Regions from separate parts of the Williamsia sp. MIQD14 genome, predicted to be linked through region 2. Evidence: predicted binding sites of a transcription regulator. Region 2 holds the regulator's gene; each other region holds the start of a gene.
The links. The regulator LexA, encoded in region 2, represses DNA repair genes until DNA is damaged. The targets are predictions, from matches to a motif close to CGAACANNTGTTCG.
Positions count from the first base shown of each region.

Region 1: ACQ7HM_RS00665 (DUF222 domain-containing protein) is a predicted target of LexA. The motif match lies at 1,397-1,410, and genes of this name have one in related genera.
Region 3: ACQ7HM_RS04795 (DUF222 domain-containing protein) is a predicted target of LexA. The motif match lies at 4,253-4,266, and genes of this name have one in related genera.

Region 1 covers NZ_JBPFDG010000001.1:131,646-137,739, forward strand. Annotated here, with positions in the region: gene ACQ7HM_RS00655 (FecCD family ABC transporter permease) at 1-423, shown strand, start outside; gene ACQ7HM_RS00660 (heme ABC transporter ATP-binding protein) at 420-1,199, shown strand; gene ACQ7HM_RS00665 (DUF222 domain-containing protein) at 1,449-2,909, shown strand; gene ACQ7HM_RS00670 (beta-xylosidase) at 3,330-4,517, shown strand; gene ACQ7HM_RS00675 (non-ribosomal peptide synthase/polyketide synthase) at 4,542-6,094, opposite strand, start outside.
Region 2 covers NZ_JBPFDG010000005.1:461,485-467,578, reverse strand. Annotated here, with positions in the region: gene ACQ7HM_RS19635 (phosphoenolpyruvate--protein phosphotransferase) at 1-328, shown strand, start outside; gene ACQ7HM_RS19630 (SDR family NAD(P)-dependent oxidoreductase) at 351-1,214, opposite strand; gene lexA (transcriptional repressor LexA) at 1,301-1,981, opposite strand; gene ACQ7HM_RS19620 (LysM peptidoglycan-binding domain-containing protein) at 2,185-2,676, shown strand; gene nrdR (transcriptional regulator NrdR) at 2,800-3,300, shown strand; gene hrpA (ATP-dependent RNA helicase HrpA) at 3,238-6,094, opposite strand, start outside.
Region 3 covers NZ_JBPFDG010000001.1:1,124,250-1,130,343, reverse strand. Annotated here, with positions in the region: gene ACQ7HM_RS04810 (LCP family protein) at 1-588, opposite strand, end outside; gene ACQ7HM_RS04805 (CPBP family intramembrane glutamic endopeptidase) at 1,052-1,864, opposite strand; gene ACQ7HM_RS04800 (DUF2470 domain-containing protein) at 1,893-2,648, opposite strand; gene ACQ7HM_RS04795 (DUF222 domain-containing protein) at 2,757-4,214, opposite strand; gene pheA (prephenate dehydratase) at 4,540-5,478, shown strand; gene ACQ7HM_RS04785 (histidine phosphatase family protein) at 5,478-6,094, shown strand, end outside.

The sequences.
Region 1 (6,094 bases), on a different contig from region 2:
GTGGTCGGACTCGTCGTGGTCGGCATCGCTGCGTCGCTGACGATCGCCCGCCGGATGGACCTGCTGGCGCTGGGCGAGTACTCCGCGCGTCACCTCGGCGTCGATGTCGAGGGGCTGCGACGTGTGGCCGTCGTCATCGTCGCCGTGCTCACGGCCGCCGCGGTGTCGTTCTGCGGCATCATCCTGTTCGTCGGTCTCGTGATCCCGCACCTGATGCGCATCGTCGTCGGCCCCGCGCATCGGGTGCTGGTGCCCGCGAGCGCCCTGGCCGGTGCGATCCTGCTGGTCCTCGCCGATCTCGCCGCCCGCACACTCGTCGACTACGCCGATCTCCCGATCGGCATGCTGACGGCCCTCGTCGGCGGTCCGGTGTTCCTCCTGCTGTTGCGCCGCACCCGTTCCCGTCAGGGCGGATGGGCATGACGGTCGCACCGCTGATCGGTGCGGAGTCGGTGTCGGTCAGCCGATCCGGCCGGCCGGTCCTGCACCACGTGGATCTGACGGTCGACGCCGGCGAGGTGCTGTGCATCGTCGGTCCGAACGGCGCGGGCAAGTCGACGCTGCTCTCGGCGCTGGCCGGGTCGGTGGCGCTCGACGCGGGACGCATTGTGCTGCAGGGTGACCCGATCGCGCGCCTGTCGACCCTCGAGCAGGCCCGTCGGCGCGCCGTGCTCCCGCAGGACCACGTGGTGGGAGGAACGTTCAGCTGCCGAGAGGTCGTGCAGATGGCACGACATCCGTGGAACCGCACCCCCGCCAACGCCGACGATGAGACCGCCGTCGCCGACGCCATGACGCAGTGCGATGTCGTCGACTTCGCCGACCGCCCGTTCGCGACGCTGTCGGGCGGCGAACGTGCGCGGGTGGCACTGGCGCGGGTCCTCGCCCAGCAGACGCCGGTCCTGTTGCTGGACGAGCCGACCGCCGCGCTCGACCCGCACTTCCAGGAGACCGTCATGGCCCTGGTCACCGAGCGTGCCGCCCGCGGTGACGCCGTCGTCGCGGTCGTCCACGACCTCACGATGGCCGCGGCCTACAGCGACAGCGTGGTGGTGATCGCCGACGGTCGCGTCGTCGCGAGCGGACCGCCGCGATCCACCCTCACCGCCGAACTCCTCACCACCACATACGGTCTGCCGATGACGGTGTCGCTCATCGACGACCAGCAGGTCATCCTCCCCCACCGCCCCCAGCGCTGACCAGTCCACAGTCGCGCTGGCTGTGCTGACTGTGTGGAAACGGCCGTTGAGTGTGCTCACCGCCTTGCGTGAGCCGACGGCGAGACAACGCACACTCGACGACCGGCTTCCGCACAGTCAGCGGTAGTAGATCGCAACCAGAAGAGCGAAATACACCAGCGTTCAACACTATTCACTGAAATCAATCGCCCATCCCTCGAACATCCGTGCTAACCTGGATGTACAGAACCACCTGGGGAGGGGGCAGCGGTGAGTGATCTCTTGGCGAAATACGCTGCCCTCGAGCAACTCTTGGACCAGGTGGATGATTCCTCCTCCGACACCTACAACGAGGCGACCGTCGCCGAGGTAGCGATCCGTCACGAACGCATCACCCGGCGGATGGAGGCAATCGGTAATCGCCGCATTCTCGAGGTCTCCGACCGCGATGCGCACCGCGCCGTTGGATGCGTGACCCTCACCGAGTTCCTGCAGACGAAACTGCGCATCACACAACCGAAGAAGCGTCTCAAAGAAGTACAGGCACTCGAACCGATGCACGCGCTGACCGGCGAGAAACTCCCACCGGTATGCCCGAACACCGCACGAGAATTGGCCGCAGGTTCGATCGGCCCCGACCACGTCCACGCAGTGCTCGACGTGATGGCCAAGATCCCCACCGCGGTCGACCCTGAGCACCGGGCGTTCGCGGAGAAGACGCTGGCCGAGTTCGCCACGACGCTCACGCCGAAAGAGATCGCCGCTGCAGGGGTGCGGATCCTCGCTCACCTCGATCCCGATGGAACCCTCACCGACGACCGTGACCGAGCACGGAATCGGAAACTCAACGTCGGCTGCCAGGACAGCCAGTTGATGTCGAAGCTCACCGCGACGCTGGATCCGATCACGCGCGCCTTGTTCGATGTGGTTCTCGCGAAATGGGCGGCACCCGGCATGAACAACCCCGACGACGACCAGTCACCCAAGGGCGATCACGGCGACGCCAATGCAGAGCTGCTGAAACAAGCGGCTGACCGTGATTGCCGGTCGCAGTCCCAGCGCAATCACGATGCGCTGAAAGCCCTCCTCGACGCCGCCGTCACCGGCGGACTCCTCGGTCAGTCGCATCGCGGACTGCCGCCACAGATCATCGTCTCGATCACCGACGCCCAATTACGTGAGCACGCAGGCGTCGCACGCACCGCCACCGGGACCGACCTCCCAATCTCGGAGGTCGTGAAGCTCGCCGCAAACGCGCAGACCCATCTCGCGGTGTTCAGCGACGTCACCAACGAGCCACTCTTCTTCGGCCGGTCCCGGCGCCTCGCCTCACCCGCGCAACGGCTGATGGCGTTCGCGAAATACGGCGGCTGCAGCAAAGACAACTGCCAGGTCCCGTTCGCCCACACCGAAATGCACCACGCCGAACAGGACTGGGCGGACGGCGGACTCACCGACTCGTCGCACATGGCACCCGCATGCGGACCGCACAACCGGGCCGTCGGCAACGAACCCCACCAGTGGACCACCGAGAAGATCACCGACGGACCCGACCGCGGCCGCTACGGCTGGCGACACAACACCGACCCACCCGACGCCCTCCGCGCCAACCAGCTACACCGGATCGACGAACTCCTCGAGCGGTACCGGAACCCACCTGAGGCCGTCCTTGCGTTGAGTCGGGCGTTCGACATCACCTGGCCGCGGGCTCACCTTTACCCGGCGGCCTGAGCTGTGGTGGTGTCTTACCGCCGCTGACTGTGCGGAAAGCCTTCGCCGAGTGTGCGTTGTCTGCTTGTCGGCTCGCGTGGAGTGGTCAGCACACTCGGCTCGACTTTCCACACACTCAGCACCACCGACTTTTCACGCGACCGGAACGAGCGGATGTCCGTTCTTCAGTATCCAGAAGTGGTCACGAAACGCTCTCGGATCGGCTCAGTTTCGGTCACCGGCGCCGATATGTGCTGTGACTGATGTGACTATTGCTTTCGTTCGAGAAGGTTGTGGCCGGTGTGTTCGGGGGGACTGGGCCACCACCTCTGCAGTAGACGCCCATGCAGCCGCACCGGAGAGGTCCCCATGTCCACTGCACGACCCGCTCGTTCTCGCCGCTCCCTTGTCGCCCGGGCCGCCCTTATCGTGGCGTTGACCGTGGGCGCCGCAACCGTTCTCGTGCCGACCGCACACACCGCCGCTCCCTCGACGTGTCAGGGCTCAGCCGCCAAGGGACGCGTCGGCGTCTCGCCGGGCGCAGGCATCCTGGGCCTCAACGACTCCGACCTCACCAGGGAACTCACTGCCGCCCGCGACGCCGGCGTCGGGCTGGTCCGCGTCGACGTCGACTGGTCGGTCATCGAACCGCAGCGAGGCGCCCGGACGTGGACGTCCCTCGACCGCGTGGTCAACAAGATCACCAGCCTCGGGATGTGCCCGACGGGCGTCGTCGCCTACACCCCGCGATGGGCGCAAAACTCTTCGGACAACCCCACCGACAGCCACTTCCGGCCCGCCGACCCGGCGACCTTCGCCGCCTTCGCCAAAGACGCCGCGATCCGCTACCAGAACTCGATCGGGATCTGGGAGATCTGGAACGAACCGAACCTCAACATCTTCTACAAGCCGGCACCCGACACAGCCGGTTACGGCCGCTTGCTCTCGGCGGCCTCGGCGGCGCTGCGCACGCTGTCGCCGGCGCCCACGGTGATCAGCGGCGGACTCGCGCCGGCGGTCGACAACGGCCGCGACATCGCACCGCTGACCTTCCTCAAGGCGCTCTACACCGCCAACCTGAAGAACACGTTCGACGCGGTCGCGGTGCACCCGTACACCTTTCCCGCACTGCCCAACGATCCGTCGACCCGCTCCTACAGCACCTTCCAGCGGATGTGGGACATGCACGACTTCATGACCGCAAACGGCGACGGCGGCAAACTCCTGTGGATGACCGAGTCCGGCGCCCCCACCGGCACCAACTCGGTCGCCGTGAGCGAGGACGTGCAGGCCCAGACGATCCAGATCCTGCTCGCCTCGGCACGCGACACCGCCTGGGTCGGACCGGCTTTCATCTACAACATCCGTGACACCGGGACGAACACCAACGACATCGAGCAGAACTTCGGGTTGCTGCGCAACAACTTCACGCCGAAGAAGTCCTATCAGACCGTCAAGGACTTCACGGCTGCGAGCACTCCCCCGTCCACCTCGACCCCGCCCAGCACCTCGACCCCACCCAGCACGTCGACACCGCCCAGCACCTCGACCCCACCCAGCACGTCGTCGCAGCCGACCACCCCGGTGGCCTCGACCCCGGCCACGGCCCCGCAGTTCGGGAGCAGCTGACCCGGCCGAGTCGGCGGGGTTCGGTCAGTCGAGTCGACGAGCGATCTCGGGCCCGATGACGCGCAGCGATGCGGTGTCGGCCATGCCGAGGTGGTGGGTGTCGACGTCGACCGCGGTGACCGTACCGGTGACGTACGGGCGCCAGCTCTCGCCCACCGCGACCGGATCGTCCTTGTCGGCGGTGGCGACGAACACCAGCATCGATCCGTCGAACACGTCGGGCCGGTGCGCGGCGACGATGCGTGCGGAGGTGTCGAAGCTGGTCATGATGCGGTCGACCTGATCGCTCGAGAGCAGACCCAGTCCAGTGATCTGGTCGCGGACCACGGTGGCCACCTGATCGGTGTCCGCCGCAGAGATCGACTCGTCGATGTCGAACAGAGTCCGCCACCCACCCAGCAGGTCCGCGACACCCGACGCCGCCCCCGCATCGGACGCCTCACCGGAGGCGTCTGCGCCCGGGGCATCGGGGGCGTCGAGGGCCGCGTCCATCACACCGAGGAACGCCACATCGTCTCCCGCGGAACGCAGGTGCGTCGCCATCGCCTGCGCGATGTACCCACCGACCGACCACCCCAGCAGGTGGTAGGGACCGCTGGGCTGGACCCGCCGGATCTCGGCGACGTACCGCGCGGCGAGGTCGATGACCGACGCCGCGGCGTGCTCGCCGCCCACCACGTGCGGGTCCTGCAAACCGAAGATCGGACGGTCGGCCAGGTACGGCGCGAGGCCGCCGTAGAACCAGGCGAGGCCACCGGCGGGGTGTACGCAGAACAGCGGCGCACGGGTTCCGCTCGCACGCAACGCGATCAGCACCTCGTCGGTCAGTCGCGGACCCGAGGTGTCGGCCATGCGTCCGGCCAACCCGCGGCTCGTCGGGTCGGCGAACATCCACGCCAACTCCACCTCGAGGCCGGTGCGGCGACGGATGAGTGCGGCGGCACGCGCAGCGGCCAGCGAGTTGCCGCCGAGGTCGAAGAAACTGTCCGTCGCACCGACCCGTGACGCCCCGGTGACCTCGGCCATCACCCCGGCGATCAGCTCCTCGAGATGACCGGTGGGCGCGACGAACTCGGGCCGCCGACCATGGCTGATCGTCGGGATCGACGACCGCTCGGGACGCGTTCCGGCGGGCACGTCCGGGGTCAGGACAGCATCCGGGTCCGCGGTCATCGTGTCGATCATGGCGACGAGTTCCGCGGCCAGGTCCCGCATCGTCGCCTCGTCGAACAGTGCGGTGGCGTAGGTGATGGAGCCGTCGATCTCGGTGACACCGTTGCTGGTGCGTTGCGCGAGTCCCACCGCGAGATCGACCTTGGCGGGCTCCGATCCGGGGTCGACGGGCACCACGCGCAAACCGGCCCCGACACGATCTGCCCCGTCGGGATCGGTGCCGCTGTCGCCGTCGACGAGGTAGTTCAACGCTATCTGGTAGATCGGGGCGTGGGAGGTCGATCGGGTCGGCGTCACCAGGTCGACCAGCACCTCGAACGGCAGATCGGCATGCGCGAAGGCATCGACGTCGTCGTGGCGCACCCGGCCCAGCAGGGTCGTCGCCGTGTCGTCGTGCCGGTGCT
Region 2 (6,094 bases):
CGACCGCATGTCCGCCGAACTGGCCTACCTCACCGATCCGTGGCAGCCTGCCGTTCTCGCGCTGATCCACATGGTCGCCTCGGCGGGCTCGGCGACGGGCAAACCGGTCGGTGTGTGTGGCGAGGCCGCCGCCGACCCCCTGCTCGCCTGCGTGCTGGTGGGCATGGGCGTCACGTCACTGTCGAGTGCGCCCGCGGCCGCGGCCGGGGTGGGCGCCGCGCTCGGCCAGGTCACCACCGAGCAGTGCCGGGCCGCGGCCAGGGCGGCCCTGGCGACCGCGGATCCCGCAGACGCGCGCGTCGCCGCCGCGGCGGCCCTCCACGGCTGATCACGTCGCGGATCGGCTGACCTCACCGCCGGTGCGCGCGGTCCTCCACCTCGCGGACGAGGCCGATCATGGTCGTGTCGCGCTGCAGCGCGGCGTCGGAGAGCGGGTTGACGATGCCGCGCAGCGCAGCCACCGGGATCCACCGCCGCGGGACCTGGATCCGGGGTGACCTGGTCTCGATGCCGTCGGCGACCGCGAGCCCCACACGGCGGGGCTTGATCGGTGTGAGGAGCGGCCGCGGGAACGCCCGCTTGATCAATGCGGTGGCGAGCTCGTCCTTGCCGAAGGCGACGTCGGCGATGGGCGTGGCGACCCATCCCGGGTACAGCACCCCGGCCGTCGCACCATGGGCCGCCAGCTCGCTTCGCAACGCCCGACCGATCTGCTCCACGGCAGCCTTCGACGCCGCGTAGGGCGCATTCACCATGCCGTTGAGGTAGGCGTACGTCGACGAGGTGATCAGGACGTGGCCGCGCGCCTCGATGATGTGCGGCAGCGCCGCGCGCACGGTGTTCCAGACGCCCATCAGGTTCACGCCGATGACCCGCTCGAACACGCCGTCGGCCACGCTGGCAACGGTGTCGGCCGAATCCCCGCTGGAGATACCGGCATTGGCGAACACCACATCGATCCGGCCCCACCGATCCACGGCGCGATCGACCGCGTCGGAGAGATCCGCCGGGACCGTGACGTCGGCTTGCGCGGCGAGCACGCGTTCGGGGTCGAGTCCGCGCACGGCGTCGTCGACAGCCGACTGCACGAGGTCGAGTGCGACCACCCGGGCCCCGCGACGATGCACCTCGCGGACGACCTCACGTCCGATGCCGCCGGCGGCACCGGTCACCACGACCACTGCCCCGTCGAGGACCAATCGCTGTGCGCCCATCACGTCTCCTGTCGTCCACCCCGAGCGGGGGAACCAGTGTGACACGCGGCGTGGTCAGATGGCTTCTGCGGGGTGTGGGCGGGCGATCAGAGGCGACGCATGACGGTGACGACCTTGCCGAGGATGGCCGCCTCGTCACCGGGGATGGGGTCGAACTGTGGGTTGTGGGGCATGAGCCACACGTGTCCGTCAGTGCGTTTGAAGGTCTTCACCGTGGCCTCGCCGTCGATCATGGCCGCGACGATGTCGCCGTTGTCGGCGACGTTCTGCTGGCGGACGACCACCCAGTCGCCGTCGCAGATGGCGGCGTCGATCATCGACTCGCCGACCACGCGGAGGAGGAAGAGCGCGCCGTCGCCGACGAGTTCGCGGGGGAGCGGGAACACCTCTTCCACCGCCTCCTCGGCGAGGATGGGCCCGCCGGCCGCGATCCGACCGAGCACCGGGACGAAGGTCGGCGTCGGGAGCGACAGTGCGTCGGAGCCGCCGCCGTCGCCGGGATCGGCGTCCTGGACGTTCACCGCGCGGGGGCGGTTCGCGTCGCGTTTGAGGAAGCCCTTGCGTTCCAGGGTGCGCAGCTGGTGGGCGACCGACGACGTGGAGTTGAGGCCGACCGCGTCGCCGATCTCACGGATGCTCGGGGGATAACCGCGCTCGCGGACCGACGCACGGATGACCTCGAGGACCTTCGCCTGCCGGGGGGTCAGATCGGCCTCGCTGATCGGGCCGTCGGCGAACTCGGTGGTGGTGACGGTGGTGTCGGACACGGTGTCCCTCCTGTCGCGGCCCCGCTCCCGACCGGTCTGTTCGAACGGTTCGGACGACGCGCGGACCTGCTGTCACCTGGGACAGTAGTGCAGCGGATAACAACTTTCAAACATTTGTTCGACCGTGTCGGGACATTGTCGGAGCCGCGTGATACAAATCGAACACACGTTCACTCGAACGTCTGGTCGATGAGGAGCACGTCATGAATCAGACTCTCACGCGTCACAGCAGCACCACCGCCCACACGGGGTACCGCCCCTCCGGGAGCACCGTCGAGCGCGCGCCGCGGCCGGCGCAGCGCCCTGTGCCCGCTCGCCGGCGGCCCTCGGGTCGGCCGGTCGATGCACGCCCCGCCGGTGTGCTGTGCGCCGACGGACGTCGTCACGCGCCGGTGTCGCGTCGGCCCGCACCCATCGGATGGGGCGCGGCGATCGTCGCCGGCATCGCTCTCGCGGTCGCCGTGTGGGCGGTCGTGCTCGGCGGATCGGCCGCCACCGAGTCGACGGCCGCCCCCATCGCCGGGACCTCGGTCGTCCACGTCCGCGGCGGGGAGTCGTTGGGTGAGCTCGCCGCGCGCGTCGCCCCGGACCGGTCGACGTCCGCCGTGGTCGCCGACATCAAGGAGCTCAACCACATGAGCGGATCGGCGCTGACCGCCGGCCAACCGCTGCTCGCCCCCCTCTACCGGAACTGACCGGTGTGTGACGCTCGACCCGGGTCGGTATCCTCGCGACCGTGGGTCCACCTCGGACCCTGTGACGCCACGGGGCTCGTCCTCGACGCGCGTCGCCCGCGGATCAGGTTCGAGGACACGTCGATGCACTGCCCCTTCTGCAAGCACGAGGACACCCGAGTGGTCGACTCGCGGGTTGCCGACGAGGGACAGGCCATCCGCCGCCGCCGTTCGTGCTCGAACTGCGGTCGCCGGTTCACCACCGTCGAGAGTGCGGTGCTCGCCGTCGTGAAACGCAACGGGGTCACCGAGCCGTTCAGTCGGGAGAAGGTGATGCTCGGCGTGCGCCGCGCCTGCCAGGGCCGCGCTGTCGACGAGGACCGGTTGCGGCTTCTGGCCCAGCAGGTCGAGGACGCCGTGCGTGCCTCCGGATCGGCCGAGATCCCCAGCAACGAGGTCGGATTGGCCATTCTGGGACCCCTGCGCGAGCTCGACGAGGTCGCTTACCTTCGCTTCGCCTCGGTGTACCGGTCGTTCGAATCGGTCGACGATTTCCAGCGCGAGATCGACGACCTGCGGGCGTCACCGTCGCGCGCCGCCACCGCCTCCGTCGGTGCCGCCGGCGAGCCCGTCGATCGCCCGTAGGATCCGCTGCTCCGACACCGGGTAGGCGGGTCTGATCCGCTCGGCGAACAGCCCGATGCGTAGCTCCTCCACCATCCAGTGGATCTGCTCCCCGAGGGCGACGCGCCGTGCCGGTGTCGCCCGCTCGACCACCTCCGCCCACCGGTCGAGAACACGATCCAGCGTTTCCATGGACCGCGCATCGGTCGCCGTCGCGGCGGGCAGTCTGCCCAGCCGCACCAGGATGGCGTCGAGGTACACCGCCACACGCGCTCGGTGTTCGGCATCGGTGGCGCCGATGAACCCGTCGAACACCAGATCGTCGAGTTGTCGGGTCACATCGTCGACGGCCGGAGCCGCACCGAGCCGATCGAGCTCGGCGCGGATCGGCGCGACACGGGTCAACACATCGGCCGCGGCCGCGAGGGCGGCACGGGCCACCGACGGGGCGTCACGAGCGACGGCGGCCCGTAACGCCGCGAAAGCCGCCGGGTCGCGCACCTGTGCGGTCGGCCCCGTGAGATCGCCGATCGCCGCCCGCGTGCAATCGCGCAGCAGGTCGTCGATCGAGCGGTAGGGACTCTGCGACAACGCCAGGCGCGCCGCGACCGGCAACTGACCGGCCGCCGAGGGCTTGAGCGCGGGGATCGAGATCTCGAGCAGGCGTCGGATGGCGCGGTGCGTCTGCCGTTGCGCCTCGGCTGCCGTGGTCGCGACAGCACGTACGACACCACCGTCGACCACCATCAGGTAGGGATGACTCGTGACCTGCTGACCGGCAACGGTTTCGACGACCGATGAGGCGATGGTGCCGATGCCGGCGGCCGTCCACTCGGTGATCGGTGTCGGCGTGGGGGCCGTGGACCCAGCACCCCGGAGCGCGCGGGAACCACCGCCGGACGGCACCGACGGACCGGAGCCCCCGACGAGTTCGCGGAGTCCGGCGAGCGACTCGGCGGTGGCGACGACCGATCCGTCGTCGGCGACCGCCGCGTACGTCATCCGCAGGTGGCGCGGCAGTGCCGCCGGATCGAAATCGTTCGGTGACACCGCGACCCCGGTCTGGCGACCGACCTCCCGGGCCAGCCCGACCGCGACCGGTTCGCTACGAGGGGTGAGCGCCGCCATCGCCGCGGCCCCGACATCGGCGGCGGGACCCAGGCGACGCCGCACCGATTTCGGCAGACTCCGCACCATCGCCACGGCGAGCTCGGTACGCAACCCCGGGACCAGCCAGTCGAAACCCGACGGACGGACCCGTGGCAGCAGTGCGAGGGGGATGTGGACGGTCACCCCGTCCCGTTCGGCGCCGGGGGAGAACTGATAGGTCAGGTCGAGACGCGCCTCACCCTGCTGCCAGTGATCGGGGAACTCGGTCGCTGACACCGCGTCGGGGTCGGCCACCGTGTCGGGGGTGAGGTCGAGAAGGTCGGGCTTCTCGCGACGAGCGGACTTCCACCAGGTGTCGAAGTGCGCCGCGGACACGACCTCCTGACCGATGCGTTGGTCGTAGAAGTCGAAGAGCTGGTCGTCATCGATGACCAGGTCGCCGCGGCGGGCACGGTGCTCGAGATCACGGGCGTCGGAGAGCATCTGGCGGTTGCGCTCGAAGAAGGGATGCCGCGTGCGCCAGTCGCCCTCGACCAGCGCGTGCCGGATGAACAGGTCCCGCGACGTCTCCGGGTCGACGCGCCCGAACGGCACGGCGCGATGCGCGACGAGCGGCACGCCGTAGAGCGTGACCCGCTCGTAGGCCATCGCCGAACCCCGTTTCGACGACCAGTGCGGCTCGCTGTAGGAGCGTTTGACCAACGGTCCGGCGATCTTCTCGGCCCACTCGGGCTCGATCCCGGCGACCGTGCGGGCGAACAGTCGCGAGGTCTCCACGACCTCACCGGCCATCACGAACCGGGGCGGTTTCTTGGCCAACGGAGAGCCCGGGAACACCACGAACCGCGTGCCGCGCGCGCCGAGGAACTCGCGGGTGTCGCCGTCGCGGACACCGATGTGCCCGAGGAGGCCGGCGAGCAGCGACTGGTGCACCGCGGTGGGCGAGGCGTCGGAGGTGTTGGGGGTCCATCCCTTGTCGGCGGTGATGCGCTCGAGCTGTCGGACCAGCTCCCGCCATTCGCGAATCCGGAGCCAGTGCAGGAACTCGCGTTCGCATCGTTTGCGGAACTGGTTGTTCGACAGCTCGTCCCGCATCTGCTCGAGGTGTCGCCACAGCGCGAGGATCGACAGGAAATCCGATCCTGCCACCGCGAATCGCGCATGGGACTCGTCGGCCGCCTGACGCTTCTCGGTGGGACGTTCGCGGACATCGGGTAACGACAACGCCGCGACGATGACGAGCACCTCGGCCAGCGCGCCGTTCTCGTGCGCCGCGACCACCATCCGCGCCCAGCGCGGATCGATCGGCAGGTCGGCGATGTCGCGCCCGACCTTCGTCAGACCGCGGCGGGTGCCGGTCCCGTCGACGGCGCCGAGCTCCTCGAGCAGGCCGATGCCGTCGCGGATCGAGCGGGCATCGGGCGCCTCGACGAACGGGAAGTCGGTGATGTCGCCGAGGTTGAGGGCGGTCATCGTGAGGATGACCGATGCGAGGTTGGTGCGCAGGATCTCCGGTTCGGTGAACTCGGGGCGGCCCTCGAAGTCGTCCTCGGAGTACAGACGGATGCAGATGCCGTCGGCGACGCGTCCACAGCGACCCGCCCGCTGCCGGGCGCTGGCCTGGGAGACGGGCTCGATCGGCAGCCGCTGCACCTTCGTGCGCAACGAGTACCGGGAGATGCGCGCGGTGCCGACATCGACCACG
Region 3 (6,094 bases), on a different contig from region 2:
TTCGAGGTCGGCGTTCGGGAACGCCCGCGTGCGGACCAACCCCAATGCCTGACGGCCGTTCAGATCCTGACAGCCCGCGCGCAGGTTGAGGCCCGCCTTGGGATCACGCAGCGGTTGGTCGAGGCAGATGTTCACCCCGCCCACCGAGTCGACGAGGGTGTCGAAGCCGCCGAAACCGATCTCCGCGTAGTGGTCGATGTGCACGCGGGTGAACGTCTCGATGGTCTGGACGAGCAGCTTCGGGCCGCCGAAGGTGAAGGCGGCGTTGATCTTGTGCGGCCCCTGACCGGGGATGGTGACGAAGAGATCGCGCGGGATGCTGACGATGGTCGCCTTCCCGCTGTTCGGGATGTGCACCAGCATCATGGTGTCGGTGCGGCCGAGGTCGCCGTCGACGTCGCCGGTGGTGAGGTTGCGCTTCTGCTGCTCGGTGAGACCGGCACGGGAATCAGAGCCCACGAGAAGCCAATTGGTGCCCGGGGTGTCGCGGACACGGTCGGGATAGGAGCCCAGTGCGTCGACCCGGTTGAGTTTCGAGTCGTAGTAGAACGTGAGTCCCACCAGTGCGACCACGATGACGAGCAGCAACGTGAGCAGGGTGCGGCCGATGCGTGGGCGACGCAGACGGCGCCGTCGGGGTGGTCGTGGAGGCGGGCCCGCCGCGCGCCCGGGTGGCCGGTTTCGTGGCGGACCGGGTGGGCCGGGTCGGTCGAGTCGGGGGTCGCGCCGGAATCCCTGGGCGTCGGCCGGCGTGCGACCGCGTGGCGGGGGAGGCGGGGGTGGTGCCGGCGCGCCTCGGCGTGGTGGGGCGTCGCGGAACGGTTCGGGTTTCTGGGGAGGCGCGTAGCCGTCCACACCCCGTGCGGGACCCGGACGGGGCGCGGCGGGCCGTGGGGGGTGGTCCGGTGTCTCCGACCAGGCGCGCGGCGGGCGTCGATCACCGCCGCCGTCGCCGCGTCGGGGCCCGCCCGGTTCGCGGGGCCGCCGGATGAAGGGCCCCTCCTGGTCGCTCACAGGCACGACTGTACGGAGCCGGGCGACGTCGGGGCGGTCACTGCAGCCAAGTGAGATGGTCCCGCAACAGTGCATATCCGACGAACGCGACGGTGTCGATGAGGGCGTGACCGATCACCAGCGGCCACGTGCGCGATGTCAGCTGGAAGAAGCGGCCGTAGACCAGGCCCATCACCACGTTGCCGAGACCGCCGCCGAAGCCCTGATAGAGGTGGTAGCTGCCCCGCAGCAGCGCCGAGGCCAGCAGAGACCGGTTCTCACCCCACCCGAGCTGCCGCAGCCGGGTGATCAGATAGGCGACCACCAGCACCTCCTCGGCGCCGGCGTTGCCGACGGCGGAGATCACCAGGACCGGGAGGCGCCACCACGTCTCGGTGAGGTCGCTGGGCAGCACCTGGGCGTTGACGCCCAGCTCGCGCGCCACCAGATAGAGGCCCAGACCCGGCAGTCCGATCCCGGCGGCGAGTGCCGCACCCCAGGCGACGTCGCGGCGTGTCGGACGGCGCGTGATGCCGGCTCGGTGCAGCGCGACGCCGCCGCGGTAGATGAGGTAGACCGCGAGCGCGGCGATCGCGAAGAGTTTTGTGGCGGCGAGGAGTTGGCGTGCGAGGTCGATGTAGTCGATCGTCGACGTCGACTGGTTGAGGGCGACCGTGCTGTTGCCGATGCCCCCCGACCGCAGCTCCGCCTCGAGCAGTGACAGCGCCGAGTACGCGCCGGAGAGCCCGAAGGTGAGGATGACGACGATGCTGATTTCGGCACCGATGAGCCGACGCTGCGTGCGGTCGGTGACCACCTCGACGTCGGCGGGTCGCGCCGGGGTCAGCAGCGTTCGGATGGGTGAGGGCACCTCGCCACGATAGAGACGCCGCCTGTGCTCAGTCGGTGATGCTGTTCAGGTAGGGGCAGCCGGCGAGCGCGCGCAGGGCCCGGGACAGGGCCATCACGTCGGTCACGGGGCGGTCGAACGACAGGCGGGTGTCGAGGTCGCCGGTCTCGCCCTCCACCCGGAAGCGGATGCCCCAGCGGTCGATGCCGAGCGGTCGCACACGACCGTTCCGCAGGTGTCGCGGCAGGCGGCGGACGAGTTGTTCGATGACGTCGGAGTGGTCGGAGTCGAGGTGGGCGATCCAGTCGGCCTCGTACTGCCAGAACGGGTCGGGCGTGGCGCGGGTCAGTTCGTCGGCGGCGACCGCGGCCGCGCCGGTCGACGTCGCGATGACGGCGCCGGTCAGTTGCAGACGCAGCATCGAGAACCCGTGGCCGAGGTCGAGCAGTTCGTCGGCGGGATGTTCGAGGGCGATCTCCATGGCGAGGTCGCGCTCGAGGTCGGCGGGCACCCGGTGCAGGACACCGTTGAGCCAGATCAGCGACCGCACGCGTTCGCGGAGTTCGATGGGTGCGCAGTCGGTGACCTCGATCATCGCCGGGACTCCGTCGGAGCCTGCCCGGGTGGCGGCCATGGCGTCGGTGTCGGAGCCGATGAGGACGAACGCCTGCCCGTCGAAGAGGTGCACCATCGTCACCGGCGACGGCTCGGCGCCTTCGATGGCGACCATCGCGGCGGTCACGTGCATGCACGCGGTGCGGATCGCCTCGGCGTCGGTCGGGCGGTCGGTCACGGTGGTTGCCATGGCGGATCCTCTTCTGGCGGGAGCTCGTCGAGACGTGGTTAAGGTAACCCTAACCTAAATCAGCGTCTCATGAGGAGCAGGGCGGCCGATCTCTCGAAACGCGACCCGTCACGCCGCCTCGAAGACCATGTCGTGCGGCCAGGTGATGTCAAAGCGCATGTTCGGCGCCGGAGTATCAGGTGGGTTCCGGTATCGCTCGAGAAGTTCGTCGAGACGGTGCAGGTGGTTGGCGCGGAGAGCATGGGGTGGGTCGGTGTTGCGTCGCCAGCCGTAGCGGCCTTTGTCGGGGCCGTCGGTGATCTTCTCTGTGGTCCACTGGTGCGGTTCAGTGCCGACGGTCCGGTTGTGGGGGCCGCATGCGGGTGCCATGTGGGTCGAGTCGGTGAGGCCGCCGTCGGCCCAGTCGTTTTCGGCGTGGTGCATTTCGGTGTGCGCGAACGGTGTTGGGCAGTCGTCTTTGCTGCAACCCTTGTACTTCCCGAAGGCCATCAACCGTTGCGACTGCGATGCCAGCCGACGAGACCGGCCGAAGAACAGCGGCTCGTCGGTGACGTCGCTGAACACGGCGAGGTGGGTCTGGGCGTTTGCGGCGAGCTTGACCACGTCGGAGATGGGCAGATCGCTGCCGGTGGCGGTGCGTGCGATTCCGGCGTGCTCACGCAGTTGAGCGTCGGTGATGGACACGATGATCTGCGGTGGCAGTCCGCGATGTGACCCGCCGAGGAGACCGCCGTTGACTGCGGCGTCGAGTAGAGCTTTCAGCGCATCGTGATTGCGTTGGGACTGCGAGCGGCAATCCCGATCGGCAGCGTCCCGCAGCAGGGCTGGATCCACATCGGAATGATCGCCGCGGGGTGACTGGTCGTCGTCCGGGTTGTTCATGCCGGGCGCCGCCCACTTGGCGAGTACGACGTCGAACAATGCGCGGGTGATCGGATCCAACGTGGCGGTGAGTTTCGACATCAGCTGCGAGTCCTGGCAGCCGAGATTCAGGTTCCGGTTCCGGGCACGATCGCGGTCGTCGGTGAGGGTCCCGTCGGGATCAAGGTGAGCGAGGATCCGCACGCCCGCGGCGGCGATCTCTTTCGGCGTCAGTGTGGTCGCGAACTCGGCCAGGGTCTGCTCGGCGAAGGCGCGGTGCTCGGGTTCGATCGCGGTGGGGATCTTGGCCATCACGTCGAGTACGGCGTGGACGTGGTCGGGGCCGATCGAACCGGCGGCGAGTTCCCGAGCGGTGTTCGGGCACACCGGTGGGAGCTTCTCGCCGGTCATCGCATGCATCGACTCGAGGGCCTGCACTTCTTTGAGACGTTTCTTCGGTTGCGTGACGCGCAGTTTCGTCTGTAGGAACTCGGTCAGGGTCACGCACCCGACAGTGCGGTGCGCGTCGCGGTCGGAGACCTCGAGGATGCGGCGGTTACCGGTGGACTGGAGTTGGCGGACAGCGGTTTCGTGGGTGATCGCCAGTTGTGCGACTGTCTCGTCGTCGTAGGCGTCTGAGGTCTCGTCGGCGATCTCTTTCACGAGGGATTGCAGGGCAGCGTATTTCGCAATGAGATCACTCACGAACGGCCCCTCCCCAGGTGGTTCTGTACATCCAGGTTAGCACGGATGTTCGAAACCTGGGAGGTTAAATTCAGTGAATAGTGTTGAACGCTGGTGTATTTCGCTGTTCTGATTGCGATTACTACCGCTGACGGTGCGGAAGCCGGTCGTCGAGTGTGCGTTGTCTCGTCGTCGGCTCACGCCGGGCGGTGAGCACACTCGACGCCCGTTTCCACACAGTCAGCACGACCACTCGCCCGGCCGCCTTCGCGCGGTCAGCGCAGCCCGTCCCGGTCGGTCGTACAGTCTTCCGGTTGCGGGCAACGACGTCGACTAGGCTCGTGATGTGTCCGACCTTCGTCCGCTGCTGCCCGAGCCTTCCGGCGCGGTCGCGTATTTCGGTCCGGCGGGGACGTTCACCGAGATGGCCCTCGATCGTCTGATGGACCGCGTCGGCTGGACCGATCCGGAGCGTTCCACGCAGTCGAGCCCGGGTGACGTGATCGAGGCCGTCCGGTCGGGTGCCGCAAGCCACGGGTGCGTCCCGATGGAGAGCTCCGTGGAGGGTGCGGTACCCGCGACGATGGACGCGCTCGCCGCCGGCGACGGCGTGCAGATTCTCGCCGAGACGGTTCTCGACATCGCCTTCACCGTCGCTGCCGCCCCCGGCCGGGCCGGTGACGACATCGCGACCATCGCCGCATATCCCGTGGCGGAGGGTCAGACCCGGGAGAGCCTGCGCCGACTGTTCCCGTCGGCGACGGTCATCCCGTCCTCGTCGAACGCCGCCGCGGCGGCCGATGTCGCGGCCGGTCGCGCCGACGCCGCGTTGACGACGGCTCTCGCCGCCCGTAACCACGGCCTCACCGCCCTCGCCGAGAACGTCGCCGACGCGGCCGACGCCACCACACGTTTCGTGCTGATCGGGCGACCGGCGCCCGTCCCGGCGCGCACCGGTCGCGACCGGACCGCGGTGATCCTGAACCTGCCCGACGTCCCGGGGTCGCTCGTGCGGGCGATGAGCGAATTCGCCACGCGCGACATCGATCTGATGCGAATCGAATCACGACCACGACGCCACTCGGCGGGTTACCACTTCTTCCTCGACGCCTCCGGACACATCGACGACCCTCTGATGGGACACGGGTTGGCAGGACTGCACGCCTTCGCCGAGAAGGTGACCTTCCTGGGGTCGTGGCCCGCCGAGCGTGCGACCGGCGCGGCGTCACCCGACCACTCCGACTCGCTGCGATGGGTCGAGGCGTTGCGCCGGGGTGAGCACTGATGGGGTCGTTGCACCTGGTGCGGCACGGGCAGACGACCTCCAATGTGATGGCGCGCCTCGACACCCGGCCCCCGGGCGCGGGTCTCACCGATTTCGGTGCGCGACAGGCTGTTCTGTTCGGACTCGAACGCCCCGACGCAGGTCCCGCCGCGCTCTACAGCTCGGTCGCACGGCGTGCTCGGGAGACCGCCGAACTCATCGGGACGGTGTGGGGGATCGAGGCCCGGTCCGTCGACGATCTGCACGAGGTGCAGGTGGGCGACCTCGAGGACCGCAACGACGACGACTCGGTGCGCGCGTTCCGTGACCTGATCGCCGACTGGTTCGCCGGTCACACCGATCGGCGGGTCGGCAACAGCGAGAGCCTCGACGACCTGCTGCGTCGGTACGTCCCGGTGATCGAATCACTGCGCGACGCCCACGCCGACGCGCCCGGCGACGTGTACGTGGTGAGTCATGGGGCCGCGATCCGACTGGTCGCGGCGCATCTCTGCGGCGTCGACCCGGAGTTCGCCCTCGAGCACGGATTACCCAACACCGGGTCGATCGAACTCCTCTGGCGCGACGACGCCTGGACCTGTGTCCATTGGGGTGGTGTAGACCCGGTCCGCCCGGT